4 regions of the Streptosporangium sp. H13245 genome follow, and region 1 is predicted to be linked to each of the others. Evidence: riboswitches for the same ligand, from Rfam matches in the RefSeq annotation. Region 1 holds a riboswitch; each other region holds the start of a gene.
What was found. Region 1 has a riboswitch for cobalamin ahead of metE (5-methyltetrahydropteroyltriglutamate--homocysteine S-methyltransferase). Riboswitches for the same ligand answer to the same signal wherever they lie in the genome.
Positions count from the first base shown of each region.

Region 1 (4,172 bases):
GAACGCGCCGTCGAAGGCGACCGCGTCGTCGACCTGGAAATACATGTGTTGCGCCGGTGCCGAGGTCTGCACGGTCTTGCGTGCGCTCAGCCCGCCAACCGTCACGGGTGCGGTCGTGCCGTCACCCTGCTCGATCTGGCGGAGACCGTTCTCCTCGTTGACCTCGCCCAAGACGATCGAGGCGCTGGGCTCGTCCGCGGCGGCGGCCGACGTCGCGGCGGTCGGCGTCGCGGCGAGGAGCAGAGACGCCCCCAGGGTGGCCACGCTCAGGGCCGCCACGGCCGAGCGACGTCTGCGATTGCGAGTTGTTGATCTCATTGCGCTTCCTTCTCCGTTGAGCAAGGCGTTCGTTCGTGCCGCTCCGGGCCTCGGGGCCGCGCGTGAGGCGCGGCCCCCGTCACGGGTGCCGTTGTGCGTTGGTTCGGTTCACTCGTCGGTCGCGCTCGTGCGCGGTAGCTCCTTCCCGCCGCCATCGGTGAGCACGAGCGTCGCGGTCGCACCGGACTCGACAGGTGCCGAGAGTTCGTGCGAGACGTACGCGTCACCCGTGAGTCGCACTCGTCAGCGTGCTTCCGGTCGAGTCGTCGACCAGGGCGGCCGTCACGTCCTGGCCGATGAGAGTCGTGAACACGTTGGCCGTGACCGACACACCTTCGCCGCCGTGGGCGAACCCGACGTGCGCGGTGGCGTTGGTGACGTCGGCGAGCCGGTACCGGCCGCCGCCGTCTTTCTCCAGGACGCCGAGCTCAGGCAGGGACGCGGCGTAGACCGCGACATGGGACGCGGCTGCCAGGTCGTACGGGCTCGCACCCGCCGTGCCGGCGGACGCCACCGTCTCCAGCGGCTCGAACGCCTTGGTCGTACTCGACGACTTTCTCGTCGTCGGCATTTCTGTCGTCGCCATTCGAATAACTCGAATCCTCTTCGATTTGGTACTGACCACAGCCTTGATAAATGCGAGACCCTTTGTCAAGGGTTTCGATTCGTGGACTTTCCTGGCTGGTCGGCGGATTCCTCACCGGCATTCGAGCATGTCGAATCGGCGGTTCATCTCGACACCGGCGCGGGCCGTCGACGGTCGCGGCCACGGTGATGGGTACCGCGGCGACTGGTGACGCCGCTTGTCGCGGGGGGAGACAGACTCCCGCCGCACGTCGGGCGCGAGCCCGGTCACCGGCAGGGGTGTTCGAAGGACGTCAGGCGCACGCCTGCTCGTGCCAACCCTGAGGTCCACGCGGTGAACCTGGCCACCGGCCGCGTTGTCAATGGCCAGTCGCCAAGTGAATCAGAACAACTTGAGGAGGGCCTTGTATTAATTGTGGAAAGGCTTCCAGATCGTTGTAGAGCGGGATTTCCCCGATATCGTCCGCGTGGCAATTCGGCAGAATCCTTCGGAGGTCGCGGAGACGTGGCGAAAGGCGGCCTCAACCGAACCGCCGGAGTGGATGACGCAGTGATCATCTTGGCGCGGAGGGTGGGCCCGTCCACCAAGCAAGCGAAAGCCTTCTCTAACCGGGGCTTTCGTGATCGCGAGCTTCAAATGATCGCCCGATACGGTTTATTCGGAAACCACAGCCGAAGGTCGGATCGTCAACGGTCCCACCGAGATCGAGACCTTGTTGACCCAGCTCGACGCGCTACGGGCTCGCGCCCTGCCGTAGTCCGCCTCGGTGGCCTTGATGGAGAAAGCGATCGAATCACGGACCTGACGGACGCCCTGTGGTTCAAGAGCAGCGGCGGCGACCGCGTCTCTGCCGGGGGGTGGGGGCGGGTTATGCTCGTGGCGCGGTTGGTTCTCCCGGCGCTGGGTTGGTGTCGGGAGTCGTAAGAGGGAACCCGGTGTGATTCCGGGACTGCCCCGCAGCGGTGAGTGGGAACGAACGCCGTCATCGGCACTGGGTGTGTGTCACCTGGGAAGCGACGGTCAGTAGGAGTTGAGCATGATGCCCGCGAGTCCGAAGACCTGCCAGCCGCCCGTGTGCCGTCCGGTGCGCGGTGATCCGTGGCCTCGTGGGAGGGCCTGGGATGCGTCTTTCCCGTTTCCTCCGCGTGGCCGTGGGTCGGCATGGCATGAGCCGAGGGAAGGACGCCATGAGTCAGGTCACCACGACCATTTTGGGGTACCCGCGTATCGGGGGCCGTCGCGAGTTGAAGCGGGCGACGGAGGATTACTGGGCCGGGCGGGTCGACGCCGCGGGTCTTCAGGAGGCGGCGGCCGGTCTGCGGGAGCGGACGTGGCGGGAGCTGTCGGGGGCGGGGCTGGACGCGGTGCCGTCCAACACCTTCTCCCTGTACGACCAGGTGCTGGACACCATCGCGCTGGTGGGCGCGGTTCCCGAGCGGTTTTCCGGGGCCGCCGATCCGTACTTCGCGATGGCCCGGGGCGCCGAGGGGGTGGCGCCGCTGGAGATGACCAAGTGGTTCGACACCAACTACCACTACCTGGTCCCGGAGCTGGGCCCCGGCACCCGGTTCCGGCTCGGCTGGAGCAAGCCGCTGACCGAGTACGCCGAGGCGCGGCGGCTGGGCGTCGAGACCCGGCCGGTGCTGGTCGGGCCGCTGTCGTTCCTGCTGCTTGCCAAGTCCACCGCGCCCGGCTTCGCGCCGCTGCGGCTGCTGGACAGCCTGCTGGAGACCTACGCCGAGCTGCTGGAACGGATGGCAGCGGCGGGGGTGACCGAGGTGCAGCTGGACGAGCCGGTGCTGGCCGCCGACCGTACGGACGAGGAACTGGCCGCGCTGCGCCGGGCCTACGAGCGGCTGGGCGCGCTCAGCAGTCGGCCGAGGCTGCTGGTGGCCACCTACTTCGGCGAGATCGGGCCCGCGCTGGAGATCCTGGCCCGCGGCCCGGTCGAGGCCGTCGGCCTGGACTTCGTCTCGGCGCCCGGCAACCTGGAGGCGCTGGCCGCCGTCGGCGGGCTGCCCGGCAAGACCCTCGTCGCCGGGGTCGTCGACGGCCGCAACGTCTGGCGTACCGACATCGCGAAGGCGCTGGGGACCTGCGCCGCGCTGCTCGGCCTGTGCGACCGGCTGGTGGTGAGCACCTCCTGCTCGCTGCTGCACGTCCCGCTCGACCTGGACGCCGAGACCTCGCTGGACCCGAGGCTGCGCGAGCGGCTCGCCTTCGCCAGGCAGAAGGTCGACGAGGTCGTACGGATCGGCAGGGCGCTGAACGGCGAGGAGGTCGTCGCGGGGGAGCGGAGCGCGGAGCGGTTCCTCAACCCCCGGGTGCGGGCCAGGCTGGACGCCCTGGGCAGTGGCACCCCGCGCGCCCCGCACGCCGAGCGGCTCGCCGTGCAGAACGCCGACCTGGGCCTGCCGCCGCTGGCCACCACCACCATCGGCTCCTTCCCGCAGACCGGCGAGGTGCGCCAGGCCCGCGCCGCCATGCGCTCGGGCGAGATCGACAGGGCCGGGTACGAGCGCAGGATGGAGGCCGAGATCGACCGCGTCATCGCGCTGCAGGAGGACATCGGCCTGGACGTGCTGGTGCACGGCGAACCCGAGCGCAACGACATGGTCCAGTACTTCGCCGAGACGCTGGAGGGCTACGCCGCCACCGAGCACGGCTGGGTGCAGTCGTACGGCAGCCGCTACGTCCGCCCGCCGATCCTGTTCGGTGACGTCTCCCGTCCCGAGCCGATGACGGTGCGCTGGGCCTCCTACGCGCAGTCGCGGACGAAGAAGCCGGTCAAGGGCATGCTGACCGGACCGGTCACCATGCTGGCCTGGTCCTTCGTCCGCGACGACCAGCCGCTGGGCGAGACCGCCCGGCAGGTGGCGCTGGCCCTGCGCGACGAGACCCGCGACCTTGAGGCGGCGGGCATCAGGATCATCCAGGTCGACGAGCCCGCGCTGCGCGAGTTGCTGCCGCTGCGTCGGGCCGACCGCCAGGCCTACCTGAAGTGGGCGGTCGACGCGTTCCGGCTGGCGACCAGCGGGGTGGCCGACAGCACGCAGATCCACACCCACATGTGCTACTCGGAGTTCGGGGAGATCATCGGTGCGATCGGCGACCTGGACGCCGACGTGACCAGCGTCGAGGCGGCCCGTTCCCGGATGGAACTCCTGGACGACCTGCGCGCCTTCGGCTACGCGCGCGGCATCGGGCCCGGCGTGTGGGACATCCACTCGCCCAGGGTGCCCTCGGCGGGGGAGATCGAGGCGGCCCT
Region 1 is NZ_JBSZKT010000018.1:41,980-46,151, forward strand. It holds gene ACW9TB_RS23840 (hypothetical protein) at 1-318, opposite strand, end outside; gene ACW9TB_RS23845 (hypothetical protein) at 542-904, opposite strand; cobalamin riboswitch at 1,774-1,985, shown strand; gene metE (5-methyltetrahydropteroyltriglutamate--homocysteine S-methyltransferase) at 2,092-4,172, shown strand, end outside.

Region 2 (4,172 bases), on a different contig from region 1:
GGTGACCAGCGCAGATCGCTCACCAGGTCGACCATCCCGCAGGCGTGGATCATGCGGACCGCGACCCTGGCGACGTCGGCGGGCAGGCCGTCCAGGTCGGCTTCCGCGCGGATGGTGGCGAAGGAGCGGCGGTAGATCTCCGCGCCGTCGCGGACGTAGTCGATCACAGTTCCCCTCTGGCGGCCGCCACCGCGGCCGCGGTCTCCTCGATGCCGGAGCAGGTCAGGCCGGTGCCGTCCAGTTCCAGGCGGTAGCCGTCGCCGGTGGCGACCACGTCCGCGACCCGCCCCCTCGGACGACCGCAGCGCCTGGCGCAGCCCGCCCAGTGCACGGGGAGCGTATCGGTGCCCGCCCCCTTCCCGGACGGCGGGGCCACGGACGGCCTGCTTCCGAACGGTCTGCTTTCGGATGGCTCGATTTCGAACGGCTCGTCTTCGGACGGCTCGTCTTCGGACGGTCCGCTTCCGGGCGGCTCGTCTTCGGACGGCCCGCTTTTGGGTGGCTCGCTTTCGAACGGTCCGCTTCCGGACGGCCCGTCTTCGAACGGCTCGCTTTCGGAGGGTCCGTCTTCGGATGGTCCGCTTCCGGACGGCCTGCTTACGGAGAGCCCGCTTTCGGATGGCCCGTCACCGGCTGGGGCCGTGAACGGCGGTGCCACGGACGTCGGGGCCATGCCGATGGCGGTGGCCGCGTCGGCTTGGACGTCGGCGAGGGACTTGGCGCAGCCGGGACGGCCGGTGCAGGCCGTCACGCCGATCCACGGGGAGGCGGGGTCGACGACCAGCCCGGCGGCCTCCAGCCGGGCGGCCGTACCCGCCACCTCGGCGGCGTCCAGGCCGGGCAGAACCACGCCCCGCCACGGCGTGAGCCGGATCTCCCCGCCCGAGGCGACGTCCGCGAGCAGCCGTGCCGACGCGGAGGTCAGCCGCCCCAGCGGGACCGCCACCCCGAGCGCGACCCGTGCGCCCCCGTTCCCGTTCCCGGTCCCGTTCCCGACGCCGCCTCCGGCCCCGGCCTTGGCCTCGGCCCCAGATCCGGACCCTGCTCCCGCTCCGAACCCCACCCCGGCCTCGGATCCGGAACCCGCTCCGGCTCCGCCTTCGGAACCCGCCCCGGCTCCGCCTCCGAACCACGCCCCGGCTCCAGTACGGGTCACGTCCGTGCTCCCGACGACCCCGACCGGACCGAGGGTCACGACCCGTGGTCTCACCGGTTCGAAGGGCGCCGTACCGGGGATCCCCAGGGCGGTTCGCACGCGGGCGGCGATCAGGGAGGGGCCGTCGGGGAGTTCGGCGATCCGCCAGGCGGTGACGTCCCGGGTGACCAACTCGTCGAGGAACGCCTCGGCGGCGGCGAGCAGAGCGGTCACGGCTTCGCCCATCGGGACGCGCAGGCCGCTGTCGGTTCCGGCGAGGATCAGCGCGGCCTCGTCCGGCCCCGTCGGCAGGATCCCCGCGTCCGCGCCCAGACCGGCCACGTCCCCCCGGCCGTCGTCGAGGGCGAACATGAACCGCCCCGGCAGGGCGGCGAGGGCGGGCCGGGCGCACAGCCGCCGGTCCAGCTCGCCGATCAGCGGGGTGACGTCGGCGATCCCGCCGCCCGGGTGGCCCGGACGGTCCGTGCCGTACGCGCCGCCCGGTCCGGTCAGCCCGCTGAGCCCAGCAGGCTCGGTGAGCCCGGTCAGCGGGGAGGCGAGGATGTTGCGGATCCGCTCGTGCGTCGCAGAGGGCAGCAGGCCCGCCCGCGCCATCCGGGCGGCGAACTCGTTCTCCGTACCGCCGTCGCCGTCTGGATTCTCCGGGCTCTCCGGGTTCTCCGGGGCGAGGCCGCGCACCTGGACGTTCGCGCGGGAGGTCAGCTCGATGACGCCGCCGCCGCACGCGGAGGCGGCGTCGGCGAGCGCGCGCAGCTGGGAGGGGGTGAGGCGGCCTCCGGGCACGCGGACGCGGGCCAGGCCGCCGTCCGCGGCGGCATGGACCTGGAGCGCCCCGGGGCACGCGTCGAGTCGCGATCGTCCGGAAAAGTCGGCTATGGACACTCAGAGGATGTTAACGCCAGTTTCTTGCATCGAACCGGACTGCCGTAGTGTCATCGGTGGCGACGGCAAAGGGAGGAAGCCGGTGTGATTCCGGCGCGGTCCCGCCACTGTAACCGGGGAGCGAACCCCACCCGGGCCACTGTCCCGACGGACGGGAAGGCCGGGGTGAGCACCGATCCGGGAGCCAGGAGACTCCAGCCGTCGCGGCCGACGACGACCCGGGGCGAGGACCCCGAGGGAGGAAGCTCCGTGCGCTTTTCGCCGTTCCCTCACTACGACGTGACATCGCGATCCCTCCGCGACACCATGGAGTCGCGGGCCCCTCGCCATGACATGGCATCACGGGTCCACCACGCCGCGACATCGCGGGTTTCTCGCCACGACGTGACACCGGGGACCCCCGATCACACCGTGGCATCGCCGTTCCTTCACCGCGATATGACATCGCCGTTCCCCGGCCACGATGTGGCGTCCCTGGGCCGTACCGCCCTGCCTCTCCTGGAGTGTGGCGCGTGATCCTCCTGCTCTCGACCTCCGACACCGACCTGCTGAGCGCTCGCGCGAGCGGCGCCGACTACCGGCTCGGCAACCCCGCCAGGCTCGCCGCCGCTGACCTCCCGCCGCTGCTGGAGGGCGCCGACCTGGTCGTGGTCCGCCTGCTCGGCGGGCGCCGCGCCTGGGAGGAGGGCCTGGACGCCCTGCTCGCCGGACCCCGGCCCGTCGTCGTCCTCGGCGGCGAGCAGGCGCCGGACGCCGAACTGATGGAGCTGTCCACCGTGCCCGGCGGGGTCTGCGCCGAGGCGCACGCCTACCTCGCCCACGGCGGCCCGGCCAACCTGACCGAACTGCACCACTTCCTGTCCGACACGCTGCTGCTCACCGGGCACGGGTTCGCCGCGCCCGAGCCCACCCCCACGTGGGGGACGCTGGAGCGCGAGGCGCGCGACCAGGACGGGCCCGTCGTCGGGGTGCTCTACTACCGGGCCCACCACGTGGCGGGGAACACCGCCTTCGTCGAGGCGCTCTGCTCGGCGATCGAGGACGCGGGCGCGCGGGCGCTGCCGGTGTACTGCGCCTCCCTGCGCACCGCGGAGCCCGGCCTGGTGGAGGTCCTGCGTACGGTGGACGCCCTGGTGGTGACCGTGCTCGCCGCGGGCGGCACCCGACCGGCGACCGCGTCGGCGGGCGGGGACGACGAGGCCTGGGACGTCGGCGCGCTCGCCGAACTGGACGTGCCGATCCTGCAGGGCCTGTGCCTGACGAGCAGCCGGGCCTCCTGGGCGGAGAACGACGACGGCCTGTCCCCGCTGGACGCCGCCACCCAGGTCGCGATCCCCGAGTTCGACGGGCGGATCATCACGGTGCCGTTCTCCTTCAAGGAGATCGACGAGGACGGGCTGACCGTCTACGTGGCCGACCCCGAGCGGGCCTCGCGCGTGGCGGGCATCGCGGTGCGCCACGCCACGCTGCGGCACATCCCGCCCGCCGAGCGGCGGCTGGTGCTGATGCTGTCGGCCTACCCCACCAAGCACGCCCGCATCGGCAACGCCGTCGGCCTGGACACCCCGGCCAGCCTCGTACGGCTGCTGGCCGCGCTCCGCGAGCGCGGGTACGACATCGGCGCCGAGGACGAGCTGCCCGGGGTGACCGGGCAGGACGGCGACGCGCTCATCCACGCGCTGATCGCCGCGGGCGGGCAGGACCAGGACTGGCTCACCGAGGAGCAGCTCGCCGGGAACCCGGTGCGCATCGCGGCGAGCCGGTACGCCGAGTGGTACGCCACCCTCCCCGCGGACCTGCGCGCCCGGATGGAGGAGCACTGGGGCCCGGCGCCCGGCGAGCTGTTCGTGGACAGGTCGCGCGACCCGGAGGGCGAGATCGTGCTGGCCGCGCTGCGCTCCGGCAACGTGGTGGTCATGGTGCAGCCGCCGCGCGGCTTCGGCGAGAACCCCATCGCGATCTACCACGACCCCGACCTGCCGCCCAGCCACCACTACCTGGCCGCCTACCGCTGGCTGGCCGACGGCTTCGGCGCGCACGCCGTGGTCCACGTGGGCAAGCACGGCAACCTGGAATGGCTGCCCGGCAAGTCAGCGGGCATGTCGGCCTCCTGCGGCCCGGACGCCGCGCTCGG
Region 2 is NZ_JBSZKT010000012.1:19,661-23,832, forward strand. It holds gene ACW9TB_RS19855 (precorrin-8X methylmutase) at 1-167, opposite strand, end outside; gene ACW9TB_RS19860 (precorrin-3B synthase) at 164-2,038, opposite strand; cobalamin riboswitch at 2,085-2,255, shown strand; gene cobN (cobaltochelatase subunit CobN) at 2,551-4,172, shown strand, end outside.
Region 2: linked by a shared signal. The riboswitch ahead of cobN (cobaltochelatase subunit CobN) and the one ahead of metE (5-methyltetrahydropteroyltriglutamate--homocysteine S-methyltransferase) in region 1 are both predicted to bind cobalamin.

Region 3 (4,172 bases), on a different contig from region 1:
GTCCGACGAAGCCGATGGTGCCGCTGACCGCGACGATCGTGCCGATCATCATGGCGACCAGCACGAACAGCGCCGCCCGGAAGCGGTGCACGTCCAGCCCGAGCGAGGCCGCGGCCTCCTCCCCGGCCAGCAGCAGGTTCAGCGGCCGAGACACCCCGACCAGCACGACGGTCCCCACCAGGACGGCCACCGCCGGAATCCCCACCACCGTCCAGGTGGTCCCGGCCAGGCCGCCCAGCATCCAGCGCACCGCCGCCTGCGTCTTGTGCGGGTCGTTGGAGGTCACCACCAGGAAGCTGGCCACGGCTGAGAGCACCTCGGCCGTGGCCACCCCGGCCAGCACCAGCCGCACCGTCGTCATGCGCCCGCCCGAGCGGGCCAGGAAGTAGACCGCCACCAGCGCGGCCAGCGCCCCGAGGAAGGCCGCGATCGGCAGGCTGAACGCGCCGAACACGCTCAGGCCGAACACCACCACGGTGACCGCCCCGACGCTGGCGCCGGAGGAGACCCCCAGCAGCATCGGGTCGGCCAGCGGGTTGCGTACCAGGGCCTGCAGGGCCATGCCGCAGACCGACAGGCCCGCGCCGATCGCCCCCGCCAGGACGACCCTCGGCAGCCGTACGTCCACCACGATGGTCTCGCGTACGGGTGTCCAGGCCGGTTCGGCCAGGGCGGGGTGCAGGTGGTGCAGCAGGATGCCCCACACCTGCCCGGCCGGCAGGGCCACCGACCCGGCCGCGACGGCCGCGGTGCCCGCCGCGCCGAGCAGGAGCACGAGCAGGCCGATCACGACCGGGTATGGCGGTCCCGGGCGCCGTGCCGGAAGCACGGCGCTCGCGGCCGGTTCGCTCACGTGAAGCGGTTTCACCTGAAGCGGTTCCACCTGAAGCGGTTTCACTTGAAGCGGTCGGCGTGCAGCTGGCGGGCCAGCGCCTCGACGGCCGCCGGGGCCCGTACGCCGAGGACGACCGACGACAGCGGCAGCACCGCGAACCGCTTGTTCCTGATGGCCGGTACGTCCTTCAGCGCCGGGTTGGCCAGCAGGAACCTCTCCTTGTCGGCCACCGGCTGGTCGCCGTAGTCGTAGATGACGATCCAGTCGGGCGCGCGCTCGGCGACCTGCTCGAACGACACGTCGCCCCACACCTTGTCGACGTCGGCGAACACGTTCTCCGCCCCGGCCAGCTTGATGATCTCGTTGCCGACGCCCTTGCCTCCGGCGGTGAAGGCGGTCTTGTCGCCGCTGTCGTAGACGAACAGCTTGACCGGGGCGGCGTCGCCGAGCGTGGTCCTCACGGTGTCGAGGGGCGCCCGCAACGTGGTGATCAGCGATTCGGCCCGGCCGGGGACGCCGAAGATCTTCGCGACGTTGCGGATCTCGGTGTCCATCAGGCTGATGGGCACCGCGCCCTCGGCGCACTCCTCGACGTTCAGGTACGTCTTGATACCGGCCTTGTGCAGGGCGTCGCGGCTACGGCCCTCCTTCTCGTCGAAGGTGCTGTCGAAGCCGCCGTAGACGAAGTCGGGCTCCTCGGCCAGGAGGGCCTCATAGGCCGGGTACTCCTTCGAGACGACCTTGATGGCGTCGTAGGCCGCCTGGTACTCCGGCAGCACCTTGTCGTCGAGGTAGGCGGTGCCGATCATCGACTTCTCCAGGCCGAGCGCCAGCATCACCTCGGTGGCGTGCTGGTTCATCGATATCGCCCGTTGCGGCGGCCGCTCGTAGGTGCTTTTCACGCCGCAGTTGTCGAGGGTGAGCGGGAAGCCCGCGGGCGCGGAGGCGGCCGGGGCGGCGGGGGCGGGGGCGTTCTCAGCCGGGGCGCCGCCGCAGGCGGCCAGCACTCCGGATACCAGGAGGGCGAGCAGGAGGGGGGTGGGGCGTCTGCCCGTCATGACGTGTTCCTCTCACGGAATCTGCACAACGGGGCGGATCGGAAAGAGGGAACGCGGCAGGGCCTCTCGGCGCGGCCACCGGCTCGACGGGCATGAGAACCCAGCTCCTCTCCGGGGAGATCCGCCCCAGTTCATCGAGGAGGCGACCGCGTGAGTCTCCTGGCTCTCGGGTCGAGGCTCGCCCCGGCCTTCCCACCCGTGGTCCGGGCAGTGGCTTCGTCGGGGTTCGCTCGCCGATCACAGTGGCGGGACCGCGCCGGATTCACACCGGCTTCCTCGTTCCGCACTCGCCTACGCCGACCATGCTCGCACACCACCCATCAACGACAAAGCGCCCACCCGTGCGGGTCTTCGCGGCCGTGGCGGGTACGGTGCCCGCGGGTGGTTTCCCCGCAAAACTATGTACGCTGTGTACATATGTTGTGTGGCCGCGCCGCGTGCGCGTTCCCGGGAGGTTGAGCGTGACGCACCCCAGCCCGCCCGCCGCCCCGCCCGCCCGGCGCGGGCGAGGGCGCCGTCCGGCCGACCAGGTACGCCGGGAGGTGCTGCGGGCGGCCGGTGAGCTCCTGCTGGCCGAGGGCATGGCCGGTTTCACCGTCGAGAAGGTCGCCGCCCTGGCGGGGGCGAGCCGGGTCACGCTGCACAAGTGGTGGCCCTCCAAGGGGGCGCTCGCCCTGGAGGGCTACTTCGGCGTGGTCGGCCCCATCCTGGCCTTTCCCGACACCGGTGACATCGCCGCCGATCTCACCGCGCAGCTGAAAGCGTTCGTCCATCTGATGCGCGACACCCGGGCCGGGACCGTCGTGCCGCAGCTCATCGGCCAGGCCCAGACCGATCCCGAACTGGCGGCCGTCTACCGGGAACGCTATTCGGGGCCGCGCCGGGCGCTGGCCGTACGGGCCCTGGAGCGGGCCAGGCAGCGCGGTCAGCTGCGCGAGGACCTGGATCCTGAGGTGGCCGTCGACCAGCTGTGGGGGGCCTGCTACCACCGGCTGCTCATCCCCGACCGGCCGCTGACCGAGGAGTTCGCCGAAGCCCTGGTCGCCAACCTGCTGGGCGGCATCGGCCGCCCAGCTCCCCCGCCGCCCCCCGCAGGCGAGGGCACCGGCTGAGGAGAGGTCAGGGCGGGGGCGCGGGCTTGAGCTTCCTGACGAACCGGGCGGCGGTGCGGTGGCTCATGCCGGTCTCGCCGCGGACCAGGAAGACGGCCTGGTCGAACTGGCCGGAGGCCTTGAGTTCCAGGAGCCGTTCGACGAGCTCGGGGCCGATTCCCCCGCCGACCAGGGCGTTTCTGGGACGTTGTGCCGCTCGTACCGCGAAGACGATCAGGGCGATGATCGCCGCCACGATGACCGCCGTCAGGAGGAGGATGACGATCAGGTTCGACATGGGCTGAGCGTACCGCCGCGAGGCCGTCGTGTGGGAGGTGAGATCACCGGTTTTGCGGTGATGTGGTCGGCGCAGAGGGGGCGGGGCCGGTCTCTCAGGCCGCGCCGCGCAGCAGGAGCATGGCGTAGGCGGCGATCGAGTTGCTGTCGGTGATGGCGCCGCGCAGGATCATCTTTTCCAGCTCGGCCCGGGAGACCCAGTCCTGGCGCATGTCCTGCTCGGTGTGCTCGCGCTCGTGGGCACCGGCGGTCAGGCCGGTGGCCAGGAAGATGTCGTAGTTCTGGCCCGTCGTGCCGTGCGCGTTGTCCAGGCGTCCCAGGTGGGTCATCGAGGTGGCGCGCAGGCCGGTCTCCTGGGTCAGCTCGGTGTGGGCGGTGAACAGGGGCGACGGGCTGTCCTTGACGCCGCCCTGGGGGAAGTTCCAGGTGCGCCGCCGCACCGGGTAGCGGTATTCCTCCACGAGGTGGAAGCCGTCGTTCTCCATGGGGATGACGATGGCGAAGTCGGGCACGTCCACGACGCCGTAGATGCCGTGTGAGCCGTCGGGGCGCTCGATGCGGTCCTCGCGCACGCTGATCCACGGGTTGGTGTAGACGACCATGGAGTCGAGGGTGCGGATCGTCGGTCCGGATACGTCGGTCATGCGCGGAGCCTACTGAAGGGGGCCGGGCGGGGTGAACGGCACGACGGAGGTCACCGCGCTGACCGGGAGGGGGCCGTAGATGTGCGGGAACGCCTCGGGGGCGTCGTCGGGGACCTCCATGCGGACGTCGAGCCCGGCGGGGTCGACGCTGAGCAGCACCAGGGGGTCGGCGACGCCGCGGTAGAAGCGCTCCGCGACGCCGCGCAGCTGGTCGTGGTCGGCGCAGGCGTGGATGAAGCCGACCTCG
Region 3 is NZ_JBSZKT010000026.1:102,010-106,181, reverse strand. It holds gene ACW9TB_RS28320 (FecCD family ABC transporter permease) at 1-853, opposite strand, end outside; gene ACW9TB_RS28315 (ABC transporter substrate-binding protein) at 895-1,893, opposite strand; cobalamin riboswitch at 2,026-2,224, opposite strand; gene ACW9TB_RS28310 (TetR-like C-terminal domain-containing protein) at 2,355-3,005, shown strand; gene ACW9TB_RS28305 (hypothetical protein) at 3,013-3,282, opposite strand; gene ACW9TB_RS28300 (NUDIX domain-containing protein) at 3,377-3,925, opposite strand; gene ACW9TB_RS28295 (DUF952 domain-containing protein) at 3,935-4,172, opposite strand, start outside.
Region 3: linked by a shared signal. The riboswitch ahead of ACW9TB_RS28315 (ABC transporter substrate-binding protein) and the one ahead of metE (5-methyltetrahydropteroyltriglutamate--homocysteine S-methyltransferase) in region 1 are both predicted to bind cobalamin.

Region 4 (4,172 bases), on a different contig from region 1:
GGAACCTCGCCAAGAGCGTCACGGTGGAGTGACTTCCTGGCTCATGTCCGGGTACGGGCGGGAGTTCCGGCATACCCCACTTCATCACAGAAGGTGATGAAGCAGTAACCTCAAGTATGGGGGGTTCTTGGGGGAAGGGGCGCTTATGCGCCGTAGGGGGTTTTTCGCACTGGCGGCGGGGGCCGTGGTCGCCGCGGGGTGCGACGCGACCGGCGGCGCCGATCCGGCGGTGAAGCGCCTGTCCGTCCTCGAACCGAGCGCCGACGGCCACGGCTGGGACGGGATCGCGGGCAGGCTGGCGACCGTTCTGGTCCAGTCGGGGCTGGCGCGTACCGCTATGGCCGTCGAGCGGACGGGGGCCCTGGGATCCGCCCCGCGCGACGCGTTCGGCGTCTTCCAGGGCCCCTTCGCCCGCGAGGGCAGGCTGCTCGTCACCGCGATGCCGATGGTGGCCGCCGCGGAGATCGCCAACACCGTCCCCGTGGTGAACGCCTCCACCCCCCTCGCCCGCCTGGTCGGCGACTGGGCGGTCCTGGTCGTCCCCTCCGGCTCCAGCCTGCGCACCTTCGAGGAGTTCGTCGCGCGGCTGCGCCGGAACCCGGCGGGGCTGACGGTCGGCGGCCGGTTGGAGGGCGGCTCCGACCACGTGCTCTACGGCATGATCGGCAAATGCCTCGGGGTGGACACCCGGCTGCTGGAGTACGCCGGATACCTCGCCCCCGAGGACGCCGCCGAGGCGCTCCAGGCCGGAGGGGTGGCGGCCCTGCTGGGATCGGCGCGCGCCCTGCGGTCCGAGATCGTCGCGGGCCGTCTGCGGCCCCTGGTGGTCTCCTCCGGCACCCGGATCGACGGGATCGACGCGCCGACGCTCATGGAGGTCGACGTCCGCCTGGAGTACAGCGACTGGTGCGGCCTGCTGGGCCCCAAGGACATGAGCCCGGGGGACCGGGACGCCGCGATCGCCCTGTGTGACAGGATCGACGCCGCGCCGCGCTGGCGTTCCCTGTGCGCGTCCCACGGATGGAGCCGGGTCTATCTCAGCGGCGACGAGTTCCGCCAGTGGCTCTTCACCGAGACGGCCCGTACTCGCGGTGTGCTGCACGAGCTCGGGCTGTTGAAGTCCTCCGCCACAACCTGTTGGGGTAGTTGCGTCAGGCGCCCCTAGATGTAGGATCCTGCTCGTTGCTGGTTCGCCCCGCGAGGGGCGAGGCAAGAGGGAACCCGGTGAGACTCCGGGACTGCCCCGCAGCGGTGAGCGGGAACGAAAGCCGTCATTGAGCACTGGGCGAACCATGCCTGGGAAGCGACGGCCGGTAGGCGTGTGTAGTGCGCCCGTGAGTCCGAAGACCTGCCGGTGACGTGATTGTCCAGGGCCTCGTGGGAGGGCCCGCGGAACGAGGCGATCCGGCGTGCCCGGGATCGCTCGCGGACGCGTGCCCATCCGGCGGAGCCGTACGGGGAAGTCCGATCGAGCGAGGGGCACTACGTGACACAGGCATTGGCGGAGACCGCGACGGGGAGCACGGCGGCGACCGCGATGGACAAGGGTGTCGTCGGGAGCGCGGAAAGCGCGGGGAGTGCCGGGAACGCGGTGACGGCCGCGATGGACAACGGTGTCGTCGGGAGCGCGGTGGCGACCGCGACGGGGAACGGTGTCGTCGGGAGCGCGGGGAAAGCCGGGAACACCGGAAACGCAGGGAACACCGGAAACGCAGGGAACGCCGGGAACGCCGGAAGTGTGGCGGATGGGCGCAGGCTGGCCATCGACGAGGCCGCCGCCAGGGTGATCACCGATCCCGAGAACTCCAGGCTCGCCGCCGCGATGCTGGCCGAGCTGATCGCCGACGAGGCCGCCGAGCACGGTGTCCGCCGGTTCTCCGAGTCCGTCGCCGCGACCCACGAGGCGGGGCTGGTCCAGGACGGGCTCGCGGAGTTCGTGGCCGCCCACGCCGGAGTCCTGGACGCGCTGGTCGATCCGGAGGCCGACGCCAGGTTCGAGTACTTCGGGCTGCGTACCGTCTACGACCGCTACCTGCTGCGCCACCCGCGGACCCGCAAGGTCCTGGAGCGCCCGCAGCACTTCTTCCTCCGGGTGGCCTGCGGCCTGTCCGAGACCGTCGAGGAGGCCGCCGAGCTGTACGCGCTCATGGCCACCCTGTCCTACCTGCCCAGCTCGCCCACGCTGTTCAACTCCGGTTCCCGCAGGCCCCAGCTCTCCTCGTGCTTCCTGCTCGACTCGCCCCGCGACGAGCTGGAGTCCATCTACGAGCGCTACGGGCAGGTCGCGCGGCTGTCGAAGTACGCGGGGGGCATCGGGATCGCCTGGACCAGGGTCCGCTCGCGGGGCTCGCTGATCCGGGGCACCAACGGCCACTCCAACGGCATCGTGCCCTGGCTGCGCACGCTCGACTCCAGCGTCGCCGCGGTCAACCAGGGAGGCCGCCGCAAGGGCGCGGCCTGCGTCTACCTGGAGCCCTGGCACGCCGACGTCGAGGAGTTCCTGGAGCTGCGCGACAACACCGGCGAGGAGGCCCGCCGCACGCACAACCTGAACCTGGCCAACTGGATCCCCGACGAGTTCATGCGCCGGGTCGAGGCCGACGGCGTCTGGTCGCTGTTCGACCCCAAGGAGGTCCCGCACCTCACCGACCTGTACGGCTCCGCGTTCGACGACGCCTACCGGGCCGCCGAGGCCGAGGGCCGCTTCACCGGGCAGATCCCCGCCCGCACCCTGTACGGGCGGATGATGCGCACGCTCGCCCAGACCGGCAACGGCTGGATGACCTTCAAGGACGCGGCCAACCGGACCTCCAACCAGACGGCCAGGCCGGAGAACGTCATCCACCTGTCGAACCTCTGCACCGAGATCCTTGAGGTCACCGGCGACGCGGAGACCGCCGTCTGCAACCTCGGCTCGATCAACCTCGCCGCCCACCTTTCTACGCTCGCGGGGGAGACCGTCGACTGGGCCCGGTTGCGCGCGACCGTCCGTACCGCCGTGCGCTTCCTCGACCGCACCATCGACCTGGGCTTCTACCCGACCCCCGAGGCGGAGGCGGCCAACCGGAAGTGGCGCCCGATCGGGCTCGGCGTGATGGGCCTGGCCGACGTGCTGTTCACGCTGCGGCTGCCGTTCGACTCGCCGCGCGCCCTGGAGCTGTCCACCAGGATCTCCGAGGAGATCGCGCTCGCCGCCTACCGGACCTCCTCCGACCTGGCCGTGGAGCGGGGCCGCCATCCCTCGTACGAGGACACGAGGGCCGCCGCCGGGGTGCTGCACCCCGACCACTACGGGGCGGCGGGGTCTGCGGAGTGGGCGGAGATCAGGGAGCGGGTCGCGGCGACCGGCCTGCGCAACTCGCTGATGATCGCGATCGCGCCGACGGCCACGATCGCCTCCATCGCGGGCTGCTACGAGTGCATCGAGCCGCAGGTCTCCAACGTCTTCAAGCGCGAGACCCTCTCAGGGGAGTTTCTCCAGGTCAACCGCTATCTCGTCCGCGACCTCCAGGCCCGTGGGCTGTGGACCCCGCTGATCCGCGACGCGATCAAGCGCGCCGACGGCTCCGTCCAGGACATCCCGGAGATCCCCGCCGACCTGAAGGCGCTCTACCGGACCGCCTGGGAGCTTCCGCAGAAGGCGCTGATCGACCTGGCCGCCGCGCGCACCCCGTACATCGACCAGTCGCAGTCGCTGAACCTCTTCATGGCCACGCCGACCATCGGCAAGCTCTCCTCGATGTACGCCTACGCATGGAAGTCGGGCCTCAAGACCACCTACTACCTGCGCTCGCGCCCGGCGACCCGGATCGCGCAGGCCACCGTGGCGGCGCCGGTGGAGCGGGCCGCCCTCGACCCCGAGGCCGTCGCCTGCTCCCTGGAGAACCCCGAGTACTGCGACGCCTGCCAGTAGCCGTCCCGGTTCCTTCGCAGGGTTTTTCGAAAGCTTTGAGAAAGGCAGTATCCCGATGTTGCTCGATCCCGGCATGGATCTCACCCTGCGGCCGATGCGCTACCCCGAGTTCTACGAGCGCTACCGGGCCGCGATCCGCAACACCTGGACCGTCGAGGAGGTGGACCTCACCTCCGACCTGGCGGACCTGGCGAGGATGACGCCCGAGGAGCGCCACCTGATCAACCGCCTCGTGGCGTTCTTCGCCACCGGGGACTCG
Region 4 is NZ_JBSZKT010000006.1:181,913-186,084, reverse strand. It holds gene glmS (glutamine--fructose-6-phosphate transaminase (isomerizing)) at 1-32, shown strand, start outside; gene ACW9TB_RS13825 (Bug family tripartite tricarboxylate transporter substrate binding protein) at 146-1,165, shown strand; cobalamin riboswitch at 1,170-1,370, shown strand; gene ACW9TB_RS13820 (ribonucleoside-diphosphate reductase subunit alpha) at 1,487-3,913, shown strand; gene ACW9TB_RS13815 (ribonucleotide-diphosphate reductase subunit beta) at 3,969-4,172, shown strand, end outside.
Region 4: linked by a shared signal. The riboswitch ahead of ACW9TB_RS13820 (ribonucleoside-diphosphate reductase subunit alpha) and the one ahead of metE (5-methyltetrahydropteroyltriglutamate--homocysteine S-methyltransferase) in region 1 are both predicted to bind cobalamin.